DNA from 4 places in the Flexibacterium corallicola genome. Region 4 is predicted to be linked to each of the others. Evidence: riboswitches for the same ligand, from Rfam matches in the RefSeq annotation. Region 4 holds a riboswitch; each other region holds the start of a gene.
What was found. Region 4 has a riboswitch for cobalamin ahead of nrdH (glutaredoxin-like protein NrdH). Riboswitches for the same ligand answer to the same signal wherever they lie in the genome.
Positions count from the first base shown of each region.

Region 1: it holds a riboswitch for cobalamin, as region 4 does, so the genes downstream of both, cobU (bifunctional adenosylcobinamide kinase/adenosylcobinamide-phosphate guanylyltransferase) here and nrdH (glutaredoxin-like protein NrdH) in region 4, are expected to answer to the same signal.
Region 2: it holds a riboswitch for cobalamin, as region 4 does, so the genes downstream of both, P6574_RS12830 (ABC transporter ATP-binding protein) here and nrdH (glutaredoxin-like protein NrdH) in region 4, are expected to answer to the same signal.
Region 3: it holds a riboswitch for cobalamin, as region 4 does, so the genes downstream of both, P6574_RS03090 (energy-coupling factor ABC transporter permease) here and nrdH (glutaredoxin-like protein NrdH) in region 4, are expected to answer to the same signal.

Region 1 is NZ_JARRCW010000001.1:1,522,661-1,528,467, forward strand. Features, by position in the region: gene cls (cardiolipin synthase) at 1-108, opposite strand, end outside; gene P6574_RS06895 (cysteine synthase A) at 186-1,229, opposite strand; gene P6574_RS06900 (hypothetical protein) at 1,504-2,169, opposite strand; tRNA gene P6574_RS06905 (tRNA-Asn) at 2,468-2,542, opposite strand; tRNA gene P6574_RS06910 (tRNA-Asn) at 2,618-2,692, opposite strand; tRNA gene P6574_RS06915 (tRNA-Asn) at 2,765-2,839, opposite strand; cobalamin riboswitch at 3,115-3,333, shown strand; gene cobU (bifunctional adenosylcobinamide kinase/adenosylcobinamide-phosphate guanylyltransferase) at 3,474-4,028, shown strand; gene cobW (cobalamin biosynthesis protein CobW) at 4,025-5,134, shown strand; gene cobN (cobaltochelatase subunit CobN) at 5,140-5,807, shown strand, end outside.
Region 2 is NZ_JARRCW010000001.1:2,970,757-2,976,563, reverse strand. Features, by position in the region: gene P6574_RS12855 (hypothetical protein) at 1-87, opposite strand, end outside; partial or broken gene P6574_RS12850 (IS3 family transposase) at 115-905, opposite strand; partial or broken gene P6574_RS12845 (IS5/IS1182 family transposase) at 956-1,075, shown strand; gene P6574_RS12840 (FecCD family ABC transporter permease) at 1,088-2,143, opposite strand; gene P6574_RS12835 (ABC transporter substrate-binding protein) at 2,146-3,084, opposite strand; gene P6574_RS12830 (ABC transporter ATP-binding protein) at 3,096-3,878, opposite strand; cobalamin riboswitch at 4,044-4,250, opposite strand; gene P6574_RS12825 (DUF6916 family protein) at 4,674-4,961, opposite strand; gene P6574_RS12820 (GNAT family N-acetyltransferase) at 5,034-5,660, opposite strand.
Region 3 is NZ_JARRCW010000001.1:654,416-660,222, reverse strand. Features, by position in the region: gene P6574_RS03100 (glycosyl hydrolase family 18 protein) at 1-753, shown strand, start outside; gene ettA (energy-dependent translational throttle protein EttA) at 816-2,465, opposite strand; gene P6574_RS03090 (energy-coupling factor ABC transporter permease) at 2,812-3,477, opposite strand; cobalamin riboswitch at 3,525-3,736, opposite strand; gene P6574_RS03085 (HAD family hydrolase) at 4,048-4,896, opposite strand; gene P6574_RS03080 (SbcC/MukB-like Walker B domain-containing protein) at 5,095-5,807, opposite strand, start outside.
Region 4 is NZ_JARRCW010000001.1:2,839,139-2,844,945, forward strand. Features, by position in the region: gene nrdF (class 1b ribonucleoside-diphosphate reductase subunit beta) at 446-1,423, opposite strand; gene nrdE (class 1b ribonucleoside-diphosphate reductase subunit alpha) at 1,439-3,589, opposite strand; gene nrdI (class Ib ribonucleoside-diphosphate reductase assembly flavoprotein NrdI) at 3,559-3,975, opposite strand; gene nrdH (glutaredoxin-like protein NrdH) at 3,980-4,201, opposite strand; cobalamin riboswitch at 4,303-4,497, opposite strand; gene P6574_RS12305 (calcium-binding protein) at 5,114-5,807, opposite strand, start outside.

The sequences.
Region 1 (5,807 bases), 1.3 Mb from region 4:
TGAAGTTCTGCTCCACATGACCTCACGGGCAGCGCACACGGCTGCCAACGTATAGAAGGCAATCGCAATATAGGGAAGAAGTGGAAGAAATTCTGACCAATAATCCATGTAGCTCAACTCCTAAGCTACATGGATACCACAGTTCACGTATCTTGCCTTTAAGACTGTGGGCTTAATCCCACTGTTTACACATCCACGTTTTCAAAAGGTATGGAAACTGTTGGTTTCTTTTCCATCCAAGCGGGTACGGGAAGATCCTTGCTGCGCAAGAAGTCCGGGTTAAACATCTTTGACTGATAACGGGTGCCGTAATCACATAGAACGGTGACAATGGTTTTGCCCGGTCCCATTTCTTTTGCCATGCGGATGGCTCCGGCTATGTTGATGCCTGAAGATCCGCCAAGGCACAGGCCTTCGTTTTCTAAAAGATCAAAGACAACTTCAAGGGCTTCACGGTCAGAGATCTGGAAAGGCATGTCAACGGGTGCATCCTTCAGGTTTTCCGTGATGCGGCCTTGGCCGATGCCTTCGGTAATGGAGGAGCCTTCTGCCTTTAGGGCACCGTTGACATAGTAATTGTAAAGAGCCGCTCCAAACGGGTCAGCCAGTCCGATTTTAATATCGCTGTTTTTCTCTTTCAGCCCCATGCCAACTCCTGCAAGGGTGCCCCCTGTTCCAACAGCGCAGATGAACCCATCTACTTTTCCGTCGGTTTGGGAAAAGATTTCCGGAGCCGTTGTTTGAATATGACCGTTTCTGTTGGCGGTGTTGTCAAACTGGTTGGCCCAGATAGCGCCATTGGGCTCGCTCTGGGCCAGTTGCTGCGCAATCCGGCCAGAAATCTTTACGTAGTTGTTGGGGTTCTTGTAGGGAGCGGCAGGAACCTCAACCAGTTCCGCGCCCGCCAGCCGCAGCATGTCTTTCTTCTCCTGACTTTGTGTTTCAGGAATAACAATGACAGAGCGAAAGCCCAGTGAATTTCCAACCAAGGCTAGGCCGATGCCGGTGTTACCAGCGGTCCCCTCAACAATAACTCCGCCCGGTTTAAGGCGTCCCGACTTGACAGCGTCTTCGATGATAAACAGGGCTGCGCGGTCTTTTACAGATTGCCCGGGGTTCATGAACTCCGCTTTACCGTAGATGTCACAACCGGTTAGCTCTGAGGCCTTGCGCAGCTTGATCAAAGGAGTGTTGCCGATTGTCTCGGTTAGGGAATTTCGAATATCCATCGGGACCTCGTGTAAAATGGTGGCAAACTGTTGGCGTTTCATTGAGTGAACGCGCTTTGTGCAAGTTCGGTTTAGATGTTGGCCTTGGAAAGTATAACGGGGTGCAGGCCCTCTCAAGGGACAGTCTCCCATAGACAGGAAAGTGGTAGTATAAAATTACAGATACCAAGGGAATATTAGTAAAATATACCAAGGGTTGATTGTTAGCGTAAACTTCAGCTTTAGCTTTAAAGGAACTGAAGGGAATCCCCAATGGGTTTTCCCTTAAAAGAATTTAAAAATAGGAGGTAAGCCTGTTCCATAGCGCGTCACCCGTTCGGCCAAGATTCAGGAGAAAAGACTCCTTGCCAGCCTCAGGTTGTTGTTTCACATCTATGAAATGGACTTGCGTGCCAGTGCTGGTGCTGGAAGCACTGCGGACACTTACGGATACTTTGGCGTCCGGTGTTACTCTGCTCTGGTCTTTGGTGCTGGCGAGTGTTGTGGCGGATGGGTTGGGAGAGGCGTACTCATTGACAACAAGGGCCCGCCCATCTGGCAGCATATGCGTTTCATTGGGGTGGACTTCTGAATCGTAAATAACTTCGCCATATTCATCAATAAGTTCGACCCAAAGTGTCGTGCGTCCTTGGAGTGTCACTTCGCCCAGCCAAATGTTGAAAGGGCTGTCGAAAGGGTCGGCGTCAGGGTTGGACTTTGGCGGTGAGACAACAACTTGATGATATGTCTGCGCAGAAACTGTTCCCTTTTCAGAAACGTGCGTTTCTGTGGTCTCGTCTTTCGAGATACCCGTCTGGGAGATGTTTTTGGTTACAGGGCTTTCTTTATCTCCAGCTCTTGCAATGACAGCGAGCCCAAGAAATAGAAAGAGGGCTAGGAACGTGCGTGTTAAGCGGCGAACCGCAAAAAGTTGGCTGTGATTTACTGCGCCCGGTAACATTTCGATCTCACCCTTTATTATTTAAGAAGTTTGGTGGATGGTCCCAATTCGAAGCCAATGCGTTGGAATTCCCCTTATTTCCCTAAGGTAAATTAATGGGGGGGCTGTTCCATGTACTAGGAATTGTAGAGGTGAAACGTTTCAGCTGGGTGATGAAATGAAAGAGTTCAGCATTTCAGAACAAAATACGTAGAGTTTTGTTCCTGTTAGTTAATCTAGGCTGAATGCACATTGGATGACGGCGTGTTAAATTTTCCGTGATCAAGGCAAAAATATAACGGGGGGGGATTTGAAAACGTGGCTCCCCGGGCCGGATTCGAACCAGCGACCAAGCGATTAACAGTCGCTTGCTCTACCACTGAGCTACCGGGGAATACCTTATTCAGACACCCTATAAACCGATTATATAAATAAACCAAGCTTTGGGATCTGAATTATAATCGGAAAATGGCTCCCCGGGCCGGATTCGAACCAGCGACCAAGCGATTAACAGTCGCTTGCTCTACCACTGAGCTACCGGGGATCATCGAGCTTGCCTAGCAATTTACTAGGTAACCTACTTGCCACTTTCAGGCTTTATATCACAAACGAAGAATGGCTCCCCGGGCCGGATTCGAACCAGCGACCAAGCGATTAACAGTCGCTTGCTCTACCACTGAGCTACCGGGGATCATTTCTTATCGAAACGAACCGTCGCCGTTTGTGTGAGCCAGCTTTTATAAAAGCCGATGGGGTTTGCCAAGCCTGTTTTTGATAAAATCTTGTGATTGTGGAAAGAAAATGCAGATTTGCTGTGGGTGAAATTATTATTTCGATTATTTTCAGGCTGAAATGAGCGGTTTTACGCAGCTTTTTGTCAGTGTGCCCCATGTCTATTCATTGGGATGATTGACACAAAGGCCCTTCACCCCCCTTTATGGAGCAAGTTCTTTCAGTTTTTTTGCTAGGGCAATTTATAAATCAAGTTGTTTGTGAACGCCTTGGACAAAAATGAAACGGGAATGTGGTGATCGGTATAAAAGCCGGTAAAGCCACAGCTGCCCCCGCAACTGTAAGCGGAGTGAAGCAAACATATCCATGCCACTGGCGTCTATCGGAAGCTGGGAAGGCTGATTTGCTTTTAAAATCCGCGAGCCAGGAGACCGGCTGAGAGATAAACCTTCAATTGCTGTCGGGTGGACAGTCAGGGAGTTTGAATAAATGAGATTTTTCGAAGGGCTGCCAAAGCCGGTCCTGACTGTTGCCAGCGTTTCCCATGCCAAGGTAGCGCACCCGCGTTTCTTGCAGGGGCAAGGAAAACGCGGGTGAGCTTAACGACCAAAGCAAAATCCGTTCTTGTTTTAGGCGGCGCCCGTTCCGGCAAAAGTAGTTATGCCGAGCAGCTGGTACTTTCGAGCGGCTTGTCTGCGTTTTATGTGGCAACCGGCCAAGCCTTTGATGAGGAAATGCGTACTCGAATTGAAGCGCACAAGAGCCAGCGGGCGGGGCAGGGGTGGATGACCCTTGAAGAGCCGCTGGGCTTGCCCTTATGCCTTGCCAAAAACGCAAAGGAGGGGCGCGTGCTGCTTGTGGACTGCCTGACCCTTTGGCTTTCCAACCTTATGCATAGCGAGCGCAACATTGATGAGGAGAGCGACAAGCTGATCCAAATCATAAGCAGCAGTGCTTGCCCCCTCATCTTTGTATCCAATGAGGTGGGGCTGAGCATTGTCCCAGAAAATGCGCTGGCACGCCGGTTTCGCGACGAAGCCGGCCGCCTCAATCAAAAAGTGGCGGAGGCTTGCGACACGGTTGTGTTTGTCGCGGCTGGCCAAGCCCTACAGCTTAAACCTAATAATTCTCCGGAGATCCGACTGTGACCCCTTCATTTTCTGCAGCACCTACCACCAAAATCCCGGCTGTTATCGTGACCGGATTTTTGGGGGCTGGTAAAACAACCCTTGTGCGCAACCTTCTGGAAAAAGCTGAAGGCAAGCGGATCGCGCTTATTGTGAACGAGTTTGGCGAGATGGGCTTTGATGGCTCTCTGGTGAACGGGTGCGCCGACCCCAAGTGTAGCGCCGAGGAAGTGGTAGAGCTGGCCAATGGCTGCATCTGCTGTACGGTTGCAGATGATTTCCTGCCCACAATGGAAATGCTGCTAGCACGTAACCCGCGCCCTGATGCCATTATCATTGAAACTTCAGGCCTTGCCCTGCCGCAGCCGCTTGTGCGGGCGTTCAACTGGCCTACAGTGAAGCCGCTTGTGAGCGTGGATAGCGTTGTGACAGTGGTGGATACACCTGCTGTTGCGCTTGGCCGTGTGGCCAGTGATGAAGAGGCAGTTGCCGAACAAAGAAAAGCTGATGAGGCGCTGGACCATGAAAGCCCTGTTGAAGAGCTGTTCGAGGATCAGCTCACCTGCGCTGATCTTGTCGTGTTGAACAAAGCTGATTTGGTCTCCGATAAAGCGCTTGAAGAAGTGAAAAAGAGCCTTGGTGCCAGATTGCGCGATGCAGTGGAGATTGTTCCTGCACGACAGGGCGATCTGGCTCTGGAAGTTCTGCTGGGCCGCGATGCGGGCGCGGAAGATGATATGCATGCACGCCTTTCGCACCATGAAGCCCACCATGCAGAGCATGACCACCACCATGATGATGACCACGATCATGATCACCACCATCATCACGATCATAGCCATGATGACTTTGACAGCACTGTTGTGTCCACTGGCAGTTTCACAAACCTGAAAGACATTGAGGAAAGCGTTGCCAAGGCTATGGCGGTTTCCGGAGTTTTACGGATCAAGGGTGTTGTGCGCGTTGCAGGAAAGCCCGCGCCTGTGATGGTGCAGGCCGTTGGCCCGCGTGTGGAAGCGTGGTTCTCTGCGGGAAGTGAAATGCAGGACAAGCTGGTGGTTATCGGCCTTGCAAAGTTTGATCTGGAGGCAGTGAAAACGGCCTTGAAAGCAAGTGAGCCTGTATAAGACCAATGCATATTCTGGCGGGGCAAACCCGACGTATTGATGAAGGGGATGAGGCTGTCGATCTGGCACAGTCTCCCGCTGATATTGTTGTTCTTTCCTCTGCGGATACGGAACTTGCAGGATTTGCCCAAGCTTTTCAGCGTGGGGGGCATGCATTCAGCCTGCGCCTTGCAAGTCTGTTGGCGCTGTCCCATCCCTTTTCCGTAGATCTTTATACAGAGCAAACCCTTTTAAAGTCCAAAATGGTTATTGCCCGCCTATTGGGCGGAGCGGACTACTGGACTTATGGGGTAGAGCGCCTTGAGGAGCTGGCCCGTGGCTACGGGCTGCAAACCGTTTTTATTCCCGGAGATGACAAGTGGGATGAAACACTTGCCAAGCGCTCCAGTGTTCCGCTGGATGTGGCGCACCGTATCTGGCGATACTGCGTGGAAGGTGGACCGGACAATCTGCACGGCGCTTTACACTATGCAGCCCACAGCCTCAAACTTGTAAGTGATGAGCCCGAAGAGGCGCGGCCACTGCCAAAAGCGGGTCTGTATCTGGCCGGACACGCTGTGCCGAGCCTTGCCGACCTCAAGGGCCGTTGGGGCACTGATAAAAAACCGGTTGCCGCTCTCGTCTTTTACCGCGCATTGCTGCAAGGCGGAGCGATGGCCCCTGTTGAGGCCTT
Region 2 (5,807 bases), 130 kb from region 4:
AAGTCCAGCCAGTAGCGCTGCGCAGGCGAGGGCCATGGCATGGGTTGTACCTTGCTTCTTCATCTTTACAAGATCGTTTGCCGTCATGCCCAAGAGCCGCGCAGATCAATAGCTCAGCCGTGAAAGCACATCGATGACCGCGCTCGAGTTCAGCTTTCGCTTCACCCGAATAGCAAGGCATTCACGCGTGTATTCATCCAGAATATTCAGCGTTCTGAATGCCCTGCCATCTTCGGTTCGATGGTGGACAAAGTCATAGGACCACACGTGATTGCGATCCTGTGGCCGCAGCCGGACGCAGGATCCGTCATTGAGCCAGAGCCGTCCCTGTTTCGGTTGCTTCATGCGAACCTTCAACCCCTCTCGTCTCCAAAGGTGCTCGACACGTTTGTCGTTCACTTGCCAACCCGCTTCTCGAAGCAAAGCAGCAATCCGGCGACAACCGTAGCGACCATATTGACGGGCCAGTTCAATCATATCCGCGACCAGCTGGCTTTCATCAGCCCGCCCCTGCGGCAAACGCCGCTGTGTGGAGCGATGCTGGCCAAGAACGCGGCACACACGCCGTTCGGATACCTTTATCTGAGTACAAACATGATTGATGCAGGCCCGGCGACGAGCGGGGCTTAGAAGTTTCCCTTTGCAGCCTCCTTCAAGATCAGCTTATCCAGTGTCAGATCGGAGACAGCACGGCGTAACCGCTCATTTTCTTTCTGCAACCGCTTCAGTTCCTTGAGTTGTTCTGTACCCATGCCACCGTACTTCTTCTTCCAACGGTAATAGGTTTGTTCAGTAACACCCATCTGGCGGATTGCATCTACGCGCGACATCCCTTGTCCCATCAGGACTTCAACCTGCCGCAACTTAACGACAATCTCTTCTGGCTTTGGTCTCTTGATTCCCATATCGAGTCCTCCGTTTTCCTAATCATAAACGTGGACCACTTCATTGGGGGAGGCTTAACATCATGTTTGTAAAGCTCAAGGACTGGAGGCGTATTGCTATGGGATACGACCGATGCCCAAACATATTCAAATCGGCAATCTATATTGCTGCAACCGTAATATTCTGGTTACGAGTCCTGAGCCTAGTTGTTTTTCCTAAGAAGCCAAATGAAGAAGATTCCTCCTACAAGTCCGGTGATGACTCCAACCGGGATGTCCTCCGGTTTCATCAGCGTTCGTGCAGCCATGTCGGCGACAAGCAAAAAAAGTGCGCCAAACAAGGCCGAGACCGGGATGAGGCGATGATAATTGCCCCCGATAAACGCTCTTACAATATGAGGTATCATCAGGCCAACAAAACCTATCATGCCCGAAAATGCTACCATGATACCTGTAATCAACGCCCCAATAATGAAGGTCTCTAGCCGAAATTTTGCAACGCAGATGCCAAGGGTGGTTGCGGTTTCATCGCCCATGGTCATGGCGTTAAAGTGACCAGCTCGTAGCCACAGCCAACCTCCACAAACTATCATGGTGACCAAGGGGTAGATAAGGTACCCCCACTGGGCCAGCCCTAAGCCGCCCAGCATCCAGTAGACCACAGTGTGAGTAGCGCGCGGATCTGCCAGAAAAATGAGAATGTTAGCTCCTGCCATCAAAATAAAGCTAACAGCAACTCCAGTCAGAACCAGCCGGTCAGCACTCGTGGCATTTGTGAACTTTGCGGTCCCGATAACAAGAAGAGTTGCTCCAAGAGCCCCTAAAAAAGCCAGCAGAGGTACCGTTAACACTCCAAAAAATAAACCAGTATGCAGCAAAGCCAATACGGCCCCAAACGCGCCACCTGCTGAAATTCCGATCAGATGAGGGTCGGCAAGTGGATTGCGGGTTACGGATTGAAGGCAAGCGCCCACGATTGAAAGTCCGGCCCCGACCATAATCGCCAGCAGAACGCGGGGCAGGCGAATCTCCCACAGGATGGTCTCTCGTCCCTTCGACCAACTGGGCTCAATAGCACCCGGTATAACCTTATTAACAAGCACACCCAGAACGGTCTCCATGGGAATGGAAACCGCCCCAACTGAAACGGCGAGACAAACAGGAAGAACCAGAGCAACCAACCCTGCGCAAAAGATCTGCAGCATAACAAAAGAAGTGCCCCCTTTGGGGGCTGCGGGGATACTGGTTCCTTCGCTCATACTCAGTTACCCCAGAATGCAGTTGCCAGTTTTTTGATGGCTTTTATGTTCCGTGGTCCTGGTGTGGCCTCTGCATATTGTAGCGTTACGAACCGGTCGTTCTTTACTGCATCCAGATCGGCAAAGGCCGGGTTATTGAGCATGAACTCACGCTTTTGCTCTGCTGTTACTTCGCCATAGTTCACTATCACAATAACCTCGGGGTTAGCTTCGATCACGGCCTCCCAGTTTACCCGTGCCCAGCTCCTTTCTAGTGTATCCATCACGTTGCTGCCACCGGCGGCCTCAATCAGTGCTGTGGGCATGGCATAACGGCCAGCAGTAAAGGGGGTATCTTCACCGCTGTCATAAACAAATACGCGAAGTGGCGTGGTGCCGGCATTTAGTCCCTGTTTGAACTGAGAAAGATCATCACGATAGGATTGCACCAGTTCAAGCGCACGCTCTTCAACTGCAAAGATACGGCCAAGGTTCAAAAGGTCATTGTACAAGTCCTCCATTGATACCTTCTGCTTCTCGCCAATATGGATGCAGCTTTCTGTCAGCTCGTAGACCTTGATACCGAATGGGGCCAGTGTTTCCGGTGTCACCTCGCCGCCAACCTTCATACCGTAGTTCCAGCCCGCGAAATAAAAGTCCGCATCAGCCCCTATCAACACTTCCTTGTTTGGGTATTGTGGGGACAGTTCCGATAGGACTGCCACTTTATCTGTTAGCCCATCATCCAGCGTTCTCCACTCAGAAATACCGGTATATCCCGCCATCTTGTCCTGTAGCTGCAGTGCCAGCATCATCTCTGTAAGGTTGGAATCGTTGGAAACAGCCCGCTTTGGTACATCATCAAATGTCACGGTGCGGTTACAGCTTTTAATGGTAACCTCTGCTAATACAGGTGTAGAGGACAGCAGCGCTGCAGCCAGCGTCAAACCAAGTTTTTTCATGAAAATAATTCCTATGAGTATAGATCGAACGTAAGGAGAGATTGTTGTGTGGTCATCAAGTGGTCGCGTGTTGTGCTCACCTGAAAGGCTTTTGAGACTAAGGCCGGGGAGAGGATTTGGTCCGGTGTTCCAAACCCAAGCATTTGCCCTCGATCAAGAAGTAGGATCTGGTCACAGACCCGCGCTGCCATATTTAAATCGTGCAAACTGGTGATGATTGTCAGATCCAGCTCCTCGATGAGCTGCAGGATTTCCAGCTGATGGCGAATATCCAGATGGTTGGTTGGCTCATCCATAATGAGCAGATCAGGTTCTTGCGCCAGTGCCCGTGCCACCATAACCCGTTGCCGTTCACCGCCGGAAAGGGTTGTAAATGAACGGTCTATGAGCCCTTCTAGATTCAAAGTATGGATCGTTTGGCTTACCACCTGTTGGCCCTGTTTGCATAAACTAGTTAATCCATAGCTGTAAGGCGTTCGTCCCAGCTCGACGATCTCGCGTACAGTGAGTGCGAAATCCGTGGGCTGTTCCTGCAACACTGCAGCTACACGCCGCGCCACTACTTTGGCTGGAAGCGACCAGATGTCATCATCACCAATATTGATATGACCACTTGCTGGCCTGTTAAAGCGGTATAGTAATCGCAGTAATGTGGACTTTCCTGCTCCGTTTGCCCCCACAACCCCAAGGGTTTCACCCGCTGGCAGTTCAAAGCTGAGTGGCTTTAAAACCGGCTCGTTTTTGCTCTTTTTAGGCGCCCAAGAAACATTGTTGACTAAGACTGATGTGCTCATGGCATGCGTTCCAGTATGAACTGGCGGCGCCTCAGAAACTTAACTGGAAGAAATACAGGTCTCATAACGCCCTTGTCGATGTAGCGGGGGCAATAGAAACCGGATATGTAAGTGGCTTTCGTGAAAGCAAACATTATGGCCTCTTTCCAGGACGCCCCGCCCAGGTTGAAGTAACAGGTAATGGCAGGTCTCCTGACTTACGGGTCATTGCTCGGCCAGCCTTCCCGGGTTCCCCAGTGGCATATCTAGCTTTGCTCTCCGCCTACAGTTGCGGGGGCAGTCACGGAGTTAGTTTCAAAACGTGAAACTGCACCGTGTTCCCTTTTAATTCCGAGGCTTTTGACCTCGAAAACCATTGCGGCGCATAATGATTAGAGACAAGCCAGATTGCAAGAGCAAAAAGATAGTGCATGGTTGATACTTTGGAATCTGGAAGTAAAAATGGGGAGAAAATGATGCATAGTGAAACCTAGAGAACTTCGCAGGCCGTAAACTGGAGTGGCCTAAGAAAAGTGGAGATCCTCCGGCTCAATATTTGTCTATTGTCGCTCGAACGTTAAAAGTGATTGATATCCTATGGCCGAATGCCTTCGAATTGGATTATAAAAGCCTTCACTGCCAGTCCTCTTGCCTAATATGGCAGAGACTCGCCGGGTGGGGCATCCATTCCATCAGAGCCTTGAGGACTGTTTTTATGAAGAGATGCTCGGGGTACCGCAATTTTGATGCAAGGGAAACCGGTGGACTAGTTGCCCAGCAATATCGGAAAAGGGGCATCCGCTCCATTAAAATCGATCAGTTAAAAATAATTTGTAGGTTGAATTCATCTCCACCCTCCAAGACTTTAGTAACAAGGAGATTATGAACTCCAATTGTTGGGTGTTGTACCTCCGAGATCCTACCTTTGACTTCGAAACCTTCTGGGCAGTCAAACAAAAGTATAAACTGCTCCCGGAATCTTGCTGGTGTTTGAGGCCCTTTCTCTATAAATTTTAGCTGGACCTTCTCACCATCAATTAAAAAAATGTCGCCCTTCAGCTTTTCAAAATCGGCATATTCCAAAGACTTAAGGTCATCTTTCATCTGTATTTTCCTATCTTTAATATCTGTTTAGAAAATCTCTATGATTGGCCATGGTCATATGCGTCCCAATTTTCATTGGGAATCTGAAATTGATTGATCACTCTCCTGTTGTTGCCTGAAGGGTGTCGAAGTTACAGAAGTATTCATTCGTTTGATTTTGACAGCTGCAGATATGAATTCACCTCGTAACAAGGCGTCATAGTCTGGTTGATACCACCTCATCAACGTATGGTGCCTCCCTGTAGTTTCTGGCTCAAATCCAAACCTGTAGTAAAATTTATAGGCAGGTCTATTCATATTAAGGACATGAAGCATGACAGGAATTTTCAGCTTTGAAGCTTTTGCGCAGATGCCTTTCATGACAACCGTTCCGATACCTCTGCGCTGAAATTTTTGTAAAAGTGACAAGTCAAGTACCTTTAACATATGCTCATCTTCGGCAAGGTACACGCGCCCGACAGGGGCTTCACACCACAAAATAAGACCATAATTCGCCAAATCATATTGATTGAAGTATACGTTATGTTGTGCAGTGTACTGCTGTGACAGCACGCTATGATAAAGTTCTTCTTGCCCAAAATTTTTCAAGGAAGAAAACTCCCAGTGCCGCTCATCTCTATGGATGAGTTCTAGGATTCCTTCATCACCAGCTCTCGCTGGCCGTATGGAAACATCAAGGGGGTTTAATTCAGTACTCACATTAATACCTTTGTATACTGGGTGGATAGTTCAAGGGTAGAACGCAACGCTGCGAAGTGATTTATAATGGTACTGCAAAAAATTGACGTTGCTTAAACCATGTTCATTGGTTAGCTGCGTACTTAATAAGATTGAACTAAGTACTTC
Region 3 (5,807 bases), 2.2 Mb from region 4:
TACGGCGTTGTTTCCAGCTTGAAAAGCGCAGGCAAGCGCGTTCTTGTCTCCCTTGGTGGAGAAACCTTTTCAACGCAGGGCTGGGCAGACTGCGCCAATAACCTTGACCAGACGGTCAACTCCATCAAACAGATTGTCACAGATAACGGCTTTGACGGTGTCGATATTGATTGGGAAGATACAAACTATACAGGCTATGATCCTATAACCTTCCTTACCGATCTCTCCAGTAGTCTCAAGTCACAGCTTCCCAACAACCAGAACTTCATCACCCACGCCCCCCAATGCCCCTACTTTTATGGAGGGACAGGTTATTTGCAGGTCTATGTGGATGTCGCTCAAAATGCAGGTAATAACATCGATCTCTATAACATCCAGTACTACAACAATGACTGGTATGTGGGTGACACCGCTCAGGACGAAACCGGCAAAGTGGCAGGGACAGAGCTTGTCAGTGGCTCCACTTTCCCCTCAAGTATTGTCGGAATAGTCGCACAAGGTGTTCCGGTAGAAAAACTCCTCGTCGGCAAACCAACCACGACAGACAACGCAGGCTCCGGCTACTTGAACACGCAGGATATCATCACCTACCTGATTAACCCGCTTATATCGAAATATGACGATGATTTTGCTGGCGTCATGGGCTGGCAATATGACACGCAGTACGGTGCATCAACCAACACGGATGACTGGGCCAGTGCTTTGGCTAGCGCTATGAGCACCAGCACAGCAGGCTCGCAAGCTGCTGAGTAAACCTTCAAATCAAAAATGGCGGAGCAAATGCCCCGCCATTTTTATTGGAGATACAAAACTGCTTAGCGTGTCAGCGGCTTGTATTTGATGCGGCTTGGGTCTGCTGCGTGGGCGCCCAGACGGCGGACCTTGTCTTTTTCGTAGTCTTCGAAGTTACCTTCAAACCATTCCACATGACTATCGCCTTCAAAGGCCAGCATGTGTGTTGCAAGACGGTCAAGGAACATACGATCATGCGAGATCACCACAGCGCAACCGGCGTAGTTTTCAAGCGCATCTTCCAGTGCTGCCAGCGTTTCTGTATCCAGATCGTTGGTTGGCTCATCGAGCAGAAGCACGTTCGCGCCAGACTTGAGAACCTTCGCCAGATGCACACGGTTGCGCTGACCACCGGAAAGGTCGCCAACTTTAGCCTGCTGTCCTGCACCCTTGAAGTTGAAGGATGAGCAGTAAGCGCGAGAGTTGATCTCTTTCTTATCGAGGTAGATCACTTCAGCGCCTTCGGAGATTTCTTCCCAAACGGTTTTGCTGTCATCCAGCTTATCACGGGACTGATCCACATAACCAAGCTGAACCCGGTCACTGACAACAATTTCACCGCTATCCGGCTTTTCCTGACCTGACAGCATCTTGAAGAGCGTGGATTTACCGGCACCGTTAGGACCGATGATGCCGACAATACCACCACGAGGCAGCTTGAAGGACAAATCATCAATCAACAGGCGATCACCAAAGCCCTTGGATACACCCTGAACATCGATAACGTTGTTACCAAGACGCTCACCAACAGGGATCAGGATCTGCTCGATAGATGGCATACGCTCTTCTTGCGCTGTCAACAGAGCATCATAGGCATTGATACGAGCCTTTGATTTGGTCTGACGGCCCTTCGGCGTCATCCCCATCCATTCCTGCTCACGCTTGATTGCGCGTGAACGAGCCATGTTCTCACGGCCTTCCTGCTCCATACGCTTGGTTTTTTGGCCAAGGTAGGTGGAGTAGTTGCCTTCATAAGGGATACCCTGACCGCGGTCGAGTTCCAAAATCCAGCCAGTAACGTTATCGAGGAAGTAGCGATCATGGGTAATGATCAATACGGAACCTTTGAACTCGCGCAGGTGCCGCTCCAGCCAATGCACTGTTTCAGCGTCAAGGTGGTTGGTCGGCTCATCGAGCAGCATCAGGTCAGGCTCAGAAAGAAGGAGCTGACACAAAGCAATACGGCGGCGTTCACCACCGGACAGGTTGGTTACCGGCGAGTCGGATGGAGGGCAGCGAAGCGCTTCCATTGCCATCTCGACCTGACTTTCCAGATTCCACAGATCCTGCGCATCAATGATGTCCTGAAGCTGAGCGCCTTCATCGGCAGTCTCGTCAGAATAGTTCATCATCAGTTCGTTGTAGCGGTCTACAAGAGCCTGTTTGTGAGCAACGCCTTCCATGACGTTTTCGAGAACTGTCTTATCCTCATCCAGCTTAGGCTCCTGTGGCAGATAGCCAACTTTGGCCCCTGCTGCGGCCCATGCTTCACCAGTGTATTCCTTATCAAGACCGGCCATGATCTTGAGAAGGGTGGATTTACCAGCACCGTTCGGGCCCAGAATACCGATTTTTGCATCCGGGTAGAACGACAGGTGAACATTGTCGAGGACTTTTTTAGCACCGTAAGCCTTTGAGACTCCGTGCATATGATAGATGAACTGGCGCGCCATGGACTGCCCACATCTCCTAATAGAATGATGAACTAGAAATCTTTGGCAGCACTCTTAACCCATGCCACCCTTTGGGGCAATCCATATCAGGAAAGCTGCATAGAAAGAAGAGAGAAAAAACAGGCCTCTTCTCTTTTATCCAGTAGCTACCAATTTAGGAAAAACAAGCTCTGGATCACGTCCGGAGTGACATCCGTTTTGAAGAGCGGAGGAATCCGGCTTCTGCCATCATATCGGACACGCAAAACGCAGTTCTTACATCAAGTCCATCAACACGTCCTTGTGTTGGGCTCAATAAAAATGGCGGCACATTGGCCGCCATCATAAACTCTGTTTTGTTTAAGCCTTAAGCAAGCTTGAGCTGGGGCACGACTGTGAGGTTCTTAACCAAGGTGTTGCCTTCAACGGCTTTCAGGCCTTTCACAGCAAGGTAAGTTACAACTGGTTCCAGAACCACAATTGCCAAATATGAGGCTGCGAACTGGGCCCATGCAGTGAATGGTGTTGCAACGTCGCCGATCATCAGCCAGAAACCGACCATGCCGGTGACACCTGTGTAGTATATGGCATCCAGCTTCAGTATCTGGGTGTAGGAAACGCGTTTGGACAGTTTCTGGTCAAACAGCTTCTTACCAGAAAGGTAGTGAACGGACACCAAAGGCAGCATCAAGGAGAGGCTGTTCACACCAAGGTGGTACATGTCTTGCGGGTCAAACGCGAATGCCTGAAACAAAAGACCAATGGCAAAGCCTAGAAGAACGGGTGTGAAGCCCAGTGTGAGATACATGGCCATTGCGCCAATGAAGTGCAGCTCGGAAGCGCCTACACTTGTGTGGTAGGACTGCATGAAGAGCGAGAAAAACGCTGCCGCCAAAATCGTTTTGGCCGGAACAAGAGGGTTCTTCAAAAACTCTGAGGCTTGCTGCTTTGCGCCCCATAAAAAGACGCCAACAGCGCCAACATTGGCAGCTACAACTTTTGCAGCAGACACATAGCCCGGTTCAATATGCATAATTTCATCTCCTTATCGCACCCTCCGTGCGAGCGCTATGCAAAGCGCAGTTATCCTATGTGTGGGCAGGTCTCCTGGCTCATAGCTCCTTGTTTGCCTCGCCTTCCCGAAGCAGTGCGCTTCAGTGGCCCTTGAGACAAACCAGCTATTCACAGTTGCGGGGGCAGCTGCGGATCAGGCCCTTATTTGGTCATCCCTTCCGCATTCCCTTTTACATCCACGCCAGCTTTGCCGGGGTGGAACCCAATGGGGAGAACTATTGCCGCTTTAAAAGAACTTTGCAACTGCTAGGATAAGCAACCTTAGTCGCAGTCCCGTTAAATATTCTCATCGATTGGCAGCAAAGGCATCGCCTGCCGGAGCTGTCCAAAAATAATACTTAAGTACAGAAAGAAACGAAGCACAACATTATCATTAAGAGACAAAAAAAAGGGCGTACTCAAGAACTAAGTACGCCCAGTGGTTGATACTCCCCCATATGAGCATCAGCCGTAGCAAGAAGAACCTACAACGTAGACTTGTTCATTACTTTGATCTCAATCAAAATAATTGGACTTACCTAAATTTCCTCTAAGGATTTTTCTGCCATTGATAGAGGTGGGACCAATCTTCCTCGGGATTTATCCTATACGCGCTTGTGGAATTGGTCTGGGGGCTCCCGTTTATTTCAGAGTTTTCACCTCCCTTTGTGGAGATCTCCATCGTCACAGTGAGATATCGGCGGTCCCAGTTTTCTGATAGTTTTCGAATATCCTCCACCAGCCTTGCATCAGCAATGGTCAACAGAGGCCCGCGTCCCAATATGTGGTAAATCCGCTCGCTATCTGTGGGAATCGGCGAAACGCTTGCGGGGCCACGTCCCTGCTCCTCAAAGACCTTCACTTGAGCCACTTGTGAGCGTAAAGGCGCGCCAATAACCTGCTCCGGCGGTATTTTAAAGGTCTGGGTAAGGACACCGCGCACAACTTCCACGTTAGATTCTGAAAGCACCCAAACGCGATAATCATGATCCTGCAGGTAATCAATCAGCTCTTTCATGGGCTGATAGACAAGATCAACATACGGCTGGTTATATTCCTCTTCCCGTACCGTTTGCACCCAGGTTTCCACATACCTTCGAATTGTATAGGAATTTAGGAGGCTGGGAGGGGGCATCTCCTTGCTGCTTCGGCTTATATAGGCCTCCACAGGACTAAATGGCCCGGCGCTCCAAAGAACGCCAGCATCGCGTAAAAGGGCAATCCTCTCGGATTTTTCTACATAGTCGGGGCTGGCTTCTCGCGTGGTCCGCTCTACAAACTCCACGATTTCATGGCGGACAGGAGTATGATTCCATGCGGGAAGAATTTCAACACTTTGGTAGCCTGTTGGCCGCAGCACAGACATAGCCCCCGCCGCAAATAATGCAGTCCATTTCATTGGTCTTCAGCCGATGTTTATGGTCACCCGGAAGTGGCTTCCCCACTCTTCTTCCCCACCATGAAACACGAGAAGCATTGCATTAGATTTAAAATTCCCCTTTTTGAAGCAAGCGCCTTACCTAGGGAAAACAGAGTTGTAGAAATTCATTTAAAGTTGAAGGGAAGCCGGTGATGTCATCGCAAATTCTTCCCCTTGTTACCAGCTGGCTGGAGACGTCAACTCGATGCGGCTCCGCCCTGCGCCTTGCCGCACGACCCGAACCTGCACCGGTATACGGTCTTTCATTGCTTCCACATGACTGATAACGCCAACTTTGCGCCCCTGCCCCTGCAGCATTTCCAGCGCATCGATGGCCACATCCAGTGTATCCCCATCCAGTGAGCCAAACCCCTCGTCAATAAACAAGGTATCAACAAAGGACTGTCGCCCTTCCAGACCCGAAAGCGCCAGGGCGAGGGAAAGAGAAATAAGAAACCGTTCGCCGCCGCTGAGTGAGCGGGCAGAGCGGGGAGAACTTCCCATATCAAGATCTTCCACTAAAAGCCCAAGGCCACCTGTTGCGCGAAGCAGTCGATAGCGGGGTTTAAGGGCTTTAAGCTGTTTGTTCGCCAGCTCCACCAAAAGATCCAGTGTCACAGCCTGTGCCAGTTTCTGGAACTTATCGCCCTCGGCTGAGCCGATAACCCTGTTCACAGCCCCCCACGCATTAAAGTGTTCTTGCGCCTGCTCAATATCTGCCATTATTGCGGCAGCCCGCTCCCTTGCCTGTTCGTCAGCCCGCTGCTGCTCACGCAGCGAACCCAGAGTTACGAGAAGAGCATCTTGCTCACTTTGTTTTGTGGCGATGATTTCCTGCAGGTCTTTAAGGGACTGCTGGGGAAGGTCTTTGCGGTTCAACTCTTCAAGGT
Region 4 (5,807 bases):
CGGGGTAACCAACGGCAGTCGAAAGTGCAGTTTCCTGCCGCTGCTCTCGAAAGCCGGGGGGGCTCCTTGTATCCGTCAGACCCTACAGCAAAGCCTGAACATATTTCACCGGGCGCGTTGAAGATGCGTTACCTCTCCAAAGCACCCCATCCCGACCCATAACTTGACGACGGACGGTCCGCCGCTGCTCGTTTTTATGGGCACGGGAAAATGATAGGGCATGAGTTGTGGGAGGGGGATAAGTTTTAAGGCAGCATAAACAGGGACATGGCCTTAACTGCCGTGTCCCTGTTTTATTTTCTTGCAGTTCCCAGTCCTTGACACCAATCAGCATCTGCCGAACCTACAGCCTCAACTGGATCCCGGCTCGGGGGCCGGGATGACCTTGCTTGAGGCTAAGGGCGTAACTGTGAAGCCAATGGAGGCGGGGCTGGAAAGCGTACTCTTAGAAGTCCCAGTCTTCATCTTCCGTGGCAACGGCTTTACCGATGACGTAGGAAGAGCCGGAGCCGGAGAAGAAGTCGTGGTTCTCGTCGGCGTTTGGTGACAAGGACGCCATGATGGCCGGGTTCACCTGACAGATGGTTTCAGGGAACAGACCTTCAAAGCCAAGGTTCTGCAAAGCCTTGTTGGCATTGTAATGCAAGAAGTGCTTCACATCCTCGGTTAGCCCAAGCGGATCATAAAGATCTTCAGTGTACTTGATCTCAAGATCATAAAGATCAAACAGCAGAGAAAAGGCGAAGTCTTTGATTTCCTTACGCTCAGCCTCTGGCAGGCGCTCCAGACCGCGCTGGAACTTGTAGCCGATGTAATAGCCATGCACCGCTTCATCACGAATGATCAGACGAATAAGGTCTGCCGTGTTGGTGAGCTTGGCGCGGCTAGACCAGTGCATTGGCAGGTAGAACCCTGAATAGAACAGGAAGCTCTCCAAAAACACGCTGGCAATCTTCTTCTTCAGCGGGCTGCTGGTGGCTTTATATTCATCCAGAATAATACGAGACTTGGCTTGCAGGAACTCGTTCTCTTCCGACCAGCGGAACGCATCATCCACCTCTGCCGTGCGGCACAAAGTCGAGAACACGGAGGAATAAGAGCGCGCATGCACCGCTTCCATAAACGCAATGTTGGTAAGCACCGCTTCTTCATGGGGCGTGACAGCATCCGGCATCAAAGTAGGAGCGCCAACTGTATTCTGGATCGTATCCAGAAGAGTCAGGCCAGTGAACACACGGATGGTGAGCTGCTGCTCCTCCGGCTTCAAAGAGGCCCAGCTTTGAATGTCGTTGGACAGAGGAACCTTTTCCGGCAACCAGAAATTGGATGTCAGCCGGTTCCAGATCTCCAGATCTTTTTCGTCCTGCAGGCGGTTCCAGTTAACGGCGCGCGCGACGGTCTTAGTAGCACTGTTCGTTGTCATCGTTATTCCTCAAACTTAAAGGGAGCAGGCCACGCAGCCTTCAACTTCCGTGCCTTCCAGTGCCATCTGGCGCAGGCGGATATAATAAATTGTCTTGATGCCCTTTTTCCAGGCATAAATCTGCGCCTTGTTGATGTCGCGCGTTGTGGCGGTATCAGGGAAGAACAGGGTCAAAGACAAGCCTTGGTCCACATGCTGCGTTGCCGCTGCATAGGTGTCGATCAACGCTTCCGGGCCAATCTCGTAGGCATCGCGGTAGTATTCCAGATTGTCGTTATTCATAAACGGCGCTGGGTAGTACACACGGCCAATCTTGCCCTCTTTGCGGATTTCCACTTTGGACACGATCGGGTGGATCGAGGAGGTGGAGTTATTGATGTAGCTGATTGAACCTGTTGGCGGCACAGCTTGCAGGTTGCGGTTGAACAGGCCGTCTTTCATGACAGCATCTTTCAAAGCCACCCACTCTTCACGGGTTGGAATGTGAATTCCAAACTTCTCAAAGAGGCTTGTAGCCCGCTGTGTTTCCGGCAACCAGTCCTGCTCCACGTACTTGTCGAAGAACACACCTGAGGCATACTCGGAGTTCTCAAAGCCTTTGAAGCTCGCGCCCCGCTCAATGGCCAGTGCGTTGGAGGCGCGCAGGCAATGGAACAGCACAGTGCAGAAATAGATGTTTGTAAAATCAACAGCTTCCGGGCTGCCATAATGAATGAGTTCGCGTGCGAGAAACCCGTGAAGGTTCATTTGACCAAGGCCAATGGCGTGGCTTTCTTCATTGCCACGGCGCACGGATGGCACTGAGTCAATGGAACTCATTTCAGAAACTGCAGTCAAAGACCGGATGGCTGTTTCAACAGTTCCGCCCAGATCACCACCATCCATTGCCTTGGCAATGTTCAGTGAACCCAGATTACAGGAGATATCGGCTCCCAGATGCTCATAGGACAGATCATCATTGAACAGACTCGCCTCATTCACCTGCAAGATCTCAGAGCACAGGTTCGACATATTAATGCGCCCTTCAACAGGGTTCGCTTTATTGGCTGTGTCTTCAAACAGAATATAAGGGTAACCGCTCTCGAACTGGATTTCAGCCAGTAACTGGAAGAACTCACGGGCGCGCAGTTTTGTTTTGCGGATCTGTGGGTTGTCCACCATCTCGCGGTATTTCTCGGTGACCGAGATTTCAGAGAACGGAACACCGTAGACCTTCTCAACGTCATGCGGCGAGAACAGGTACATTTCCTCGTTCTGCTTGGCCAGCTGGAACGTGATATCGGGAATAACAACACCAAGGGACAGCGTTTTAATACGGATTTTCTCATCCGCATTCTCGCGCTTGGTATCAAGGAAGCTGAGGATGTCCGGGTGATGGGCGTTCAGGTACACAGCGCCTGCACCCTGACGGGCGCCAAGCTGGTTGGCATAGCTGAAGCTATCTTCCAAAAGCTTCATCACCGGCACAATACCGGAGGACTGGTTCTCAACGCCTTTGATCGGCGCGCCAGCTTCACGCAGGTTGGTCAGCAGCAAAGCAACACCGCCGCCGCGCTTGGAAAGCTGCAGCGCAGAGTTGATGGACCGGCCAATGGATTCCATGTTGTCTTCAAGACGCAGAAGGAAACAGGAGATCAGCTCGCCGCGCTGCTTTTTACCCGCATTCAAGAATGTTGGTGTGGCTGGCTGAAACCGGTTGGAGATGGTTTCATTCATCATCTGCATGGCAAGGTTTTCATCGCCGCGCGCCAAAGCTAAGGCCACCATAACCACACGGTCTTCATAGCGCTCAAGGTAGCGCTTGCCGTCAAAGGTTTTCAGCGCGTAGCTGGTGTAAAACTTGAAGGCCCCGAGGAAGGTTGGGAAGCGGAACTTGCGGTCATAGGCGGCGATGAAGATAGATTTCACAAAGGCCGGATCATACTGGTCCAGAACCTCGGCTTCATAGTAGTTCTCGCGCACCAGATAGGAGAGCTTTTCCTCCAGCGAATGGAAGAAAACAGTATTCTGGTTTACATGCTCCAGAAAATACTGGCGTGCCGCCTGACGATCCGCGTCAAACTGAATTTTTCCCTCTGTATCGTAGAGGTTCAGCATGGCGTTCAGTGCGTGATAGTCCAGCCCCTGATAGGCGGCTACAGACTTTTCGAGAGTTGTTGTTTCCAAAATAAATCTAGTCCCTGACGAACCCGCGCAACGTCGCTGTCGGTGCCTGCAAGTTCGAACTTGTAAAGGCATGGACAGTCACATTTGGCGGCAATAACAGTGCCTGCATGGGCAAAAAATGCCCCGAAATTTCGGTTACCCGAAGCGATCACGCCCCTGAGCAAAGACCGGTTTGCTACATCATTCAAAAAAGCAATCACTTGCTTGTGCACCGCTCCCCTGCCCTCACCATCCGCATATGTGGGGGTGATAAGGACAAAGGGTTGTGTGACCTGCAGCATCTTTTGGGATGCGCGGGCCGGAATGCGCTCGGCCTCAAGACCGAGACGTTCAACAAAGCGGTGTGTATTTTCAGATGAGCTGGAGAAGTAGACGAGGCTGCTCAATTAATCAGGCGAGGCCGCCGATTTTGTCCGGGCGAAAGCCTGCCCAGTGTTGATCTCCTGCAATGACGACAGGAACCTGACGATAGCCCAGCGATTCAACTTGCGCCAGAGCATCCGCATCTTGTGTAAGGTCAATCACGTTGTAGGCAATACCTGCACTATCGAGCGCGCGCGTGGTTGCAGTACACTGCACACAGGCAGGTTTGGAATATACGGTAATGCTCATGCTTTCGTCCGCCTAGCATGGGAGAAGATCGAGACGGCAGGCTGCGGGCACAAAACTTGCGCACACCGAAGCCACAACGCTCCCGGACCCTCCGCCCGTGGTTGTCAAATTGTCTCTTGGCAGGTCTCCTGACTGCACAGCTCAAACACACCCTTCTAACCTTCCCGAAGTTTCCTTCAGTGGTACAAATAAAAGGCCGTTCACTGCTTACAGTTGCGGGGGCAGTGCCAGATTTTCACCGGCTTCCCTCTTCGCCTGCGAGTCGCCCCGCAAGAACCAAGCACACTCCATATAGTGCATCTAGATTTGAATGGGTCAATATATAGTGTGATTTACACAATTTAATACTGTGGAATTTAATGGAAAAATATGCAGCATCTGGAAAATATTTTTTAGCCGGATTGCTTTCAGATAGCCCAACCGGCCATGCGCCGCATACTTCATGCCTGCACATTTGACTTTATAAGTTTTAGCCACAGCGCTCATATCCAGCCACACCTTAGAAGTCAATTCAGGCACGCTTATTTTTGTTGGCACCGTAGCTCACCAACTCGCAAAAATACGTGTCCCCTTCTACAAATATCATGGTTCGTTACTCTCAATAAAGAAGGGGATAAAATCCACGAGCACCCCACCCGCAGGCGATCCATTTCAGCCACGATCACAAGCCTATCGCATTTGGTTCAGGAAACAGCACCTATGTGATGGGAGGAAGCGTGTTCATAGATGCAATGCTCATAAAATAACAGGGCTTTAACCCAGTCCTATAAACAGTTGCGGCACACCCAACCCAAGGCATATGCGCAAGGGAAGGGCGTGCAGCAATTCTTTGATAGTGCCGGTTTGTTTTAGCCTATTGTTTAGGCGCGTATCTTTAACCAGAAACCGGCATCCACTTTTCGGCGATACATTTTATGTGAAGATGAAGTCGCTCGCAGCAAGGTGATCAGGTGTAACACCGTCAATGATGACTGCATTACCGTCGGTATCAGTGATTGTTGTTGCTCCATGGGCGGTGGAGCCGTCCTCTGCGGTATACGCATGATCCTGATCATAAGAGATTGTCAGGTCATCCATGGAATTTACATCAGAACTGGAAAACATCAGCGTATCCGAGCCACTGTCATAGTCAGTAATCTCTGTGCTGCTTGGCTCGCAGGTATCGGAAAAGACAAATGTGTCACTCCCCGCACCTCCGGTGACGACATTATCGCCACCACCAGCATTAATGGTGTCATTCCCATCTCCACCGAAAATGAAATCGTTCCCGTTGCCTGCGGTAATTGTATCACCACCACTGCCGCCATAAATGGAATTGTCTCCATCACCTACGGTAATTGTGTTGGAACCGGTATGGGCTTCACTGGTATTGTCACTATAGCCCGCATAGATGATGTTATTCCCGTCTCCCGCAGTAATGTTATCATCGCCAAAGCCGCCAAAGATGGTGTTATTTCCATTTCCCGCATGAATTGTATCATTGTAGCTTAAAGAACTGTCGAAGGCAGAGTGATTGTCAGGGTTTTCATCCCCATAGATCGTTGCGTCAAAATTACTTTTATCACTTTTCGTTATAGTGTCGTCGCCGGTTCCACCTTCCAGAACA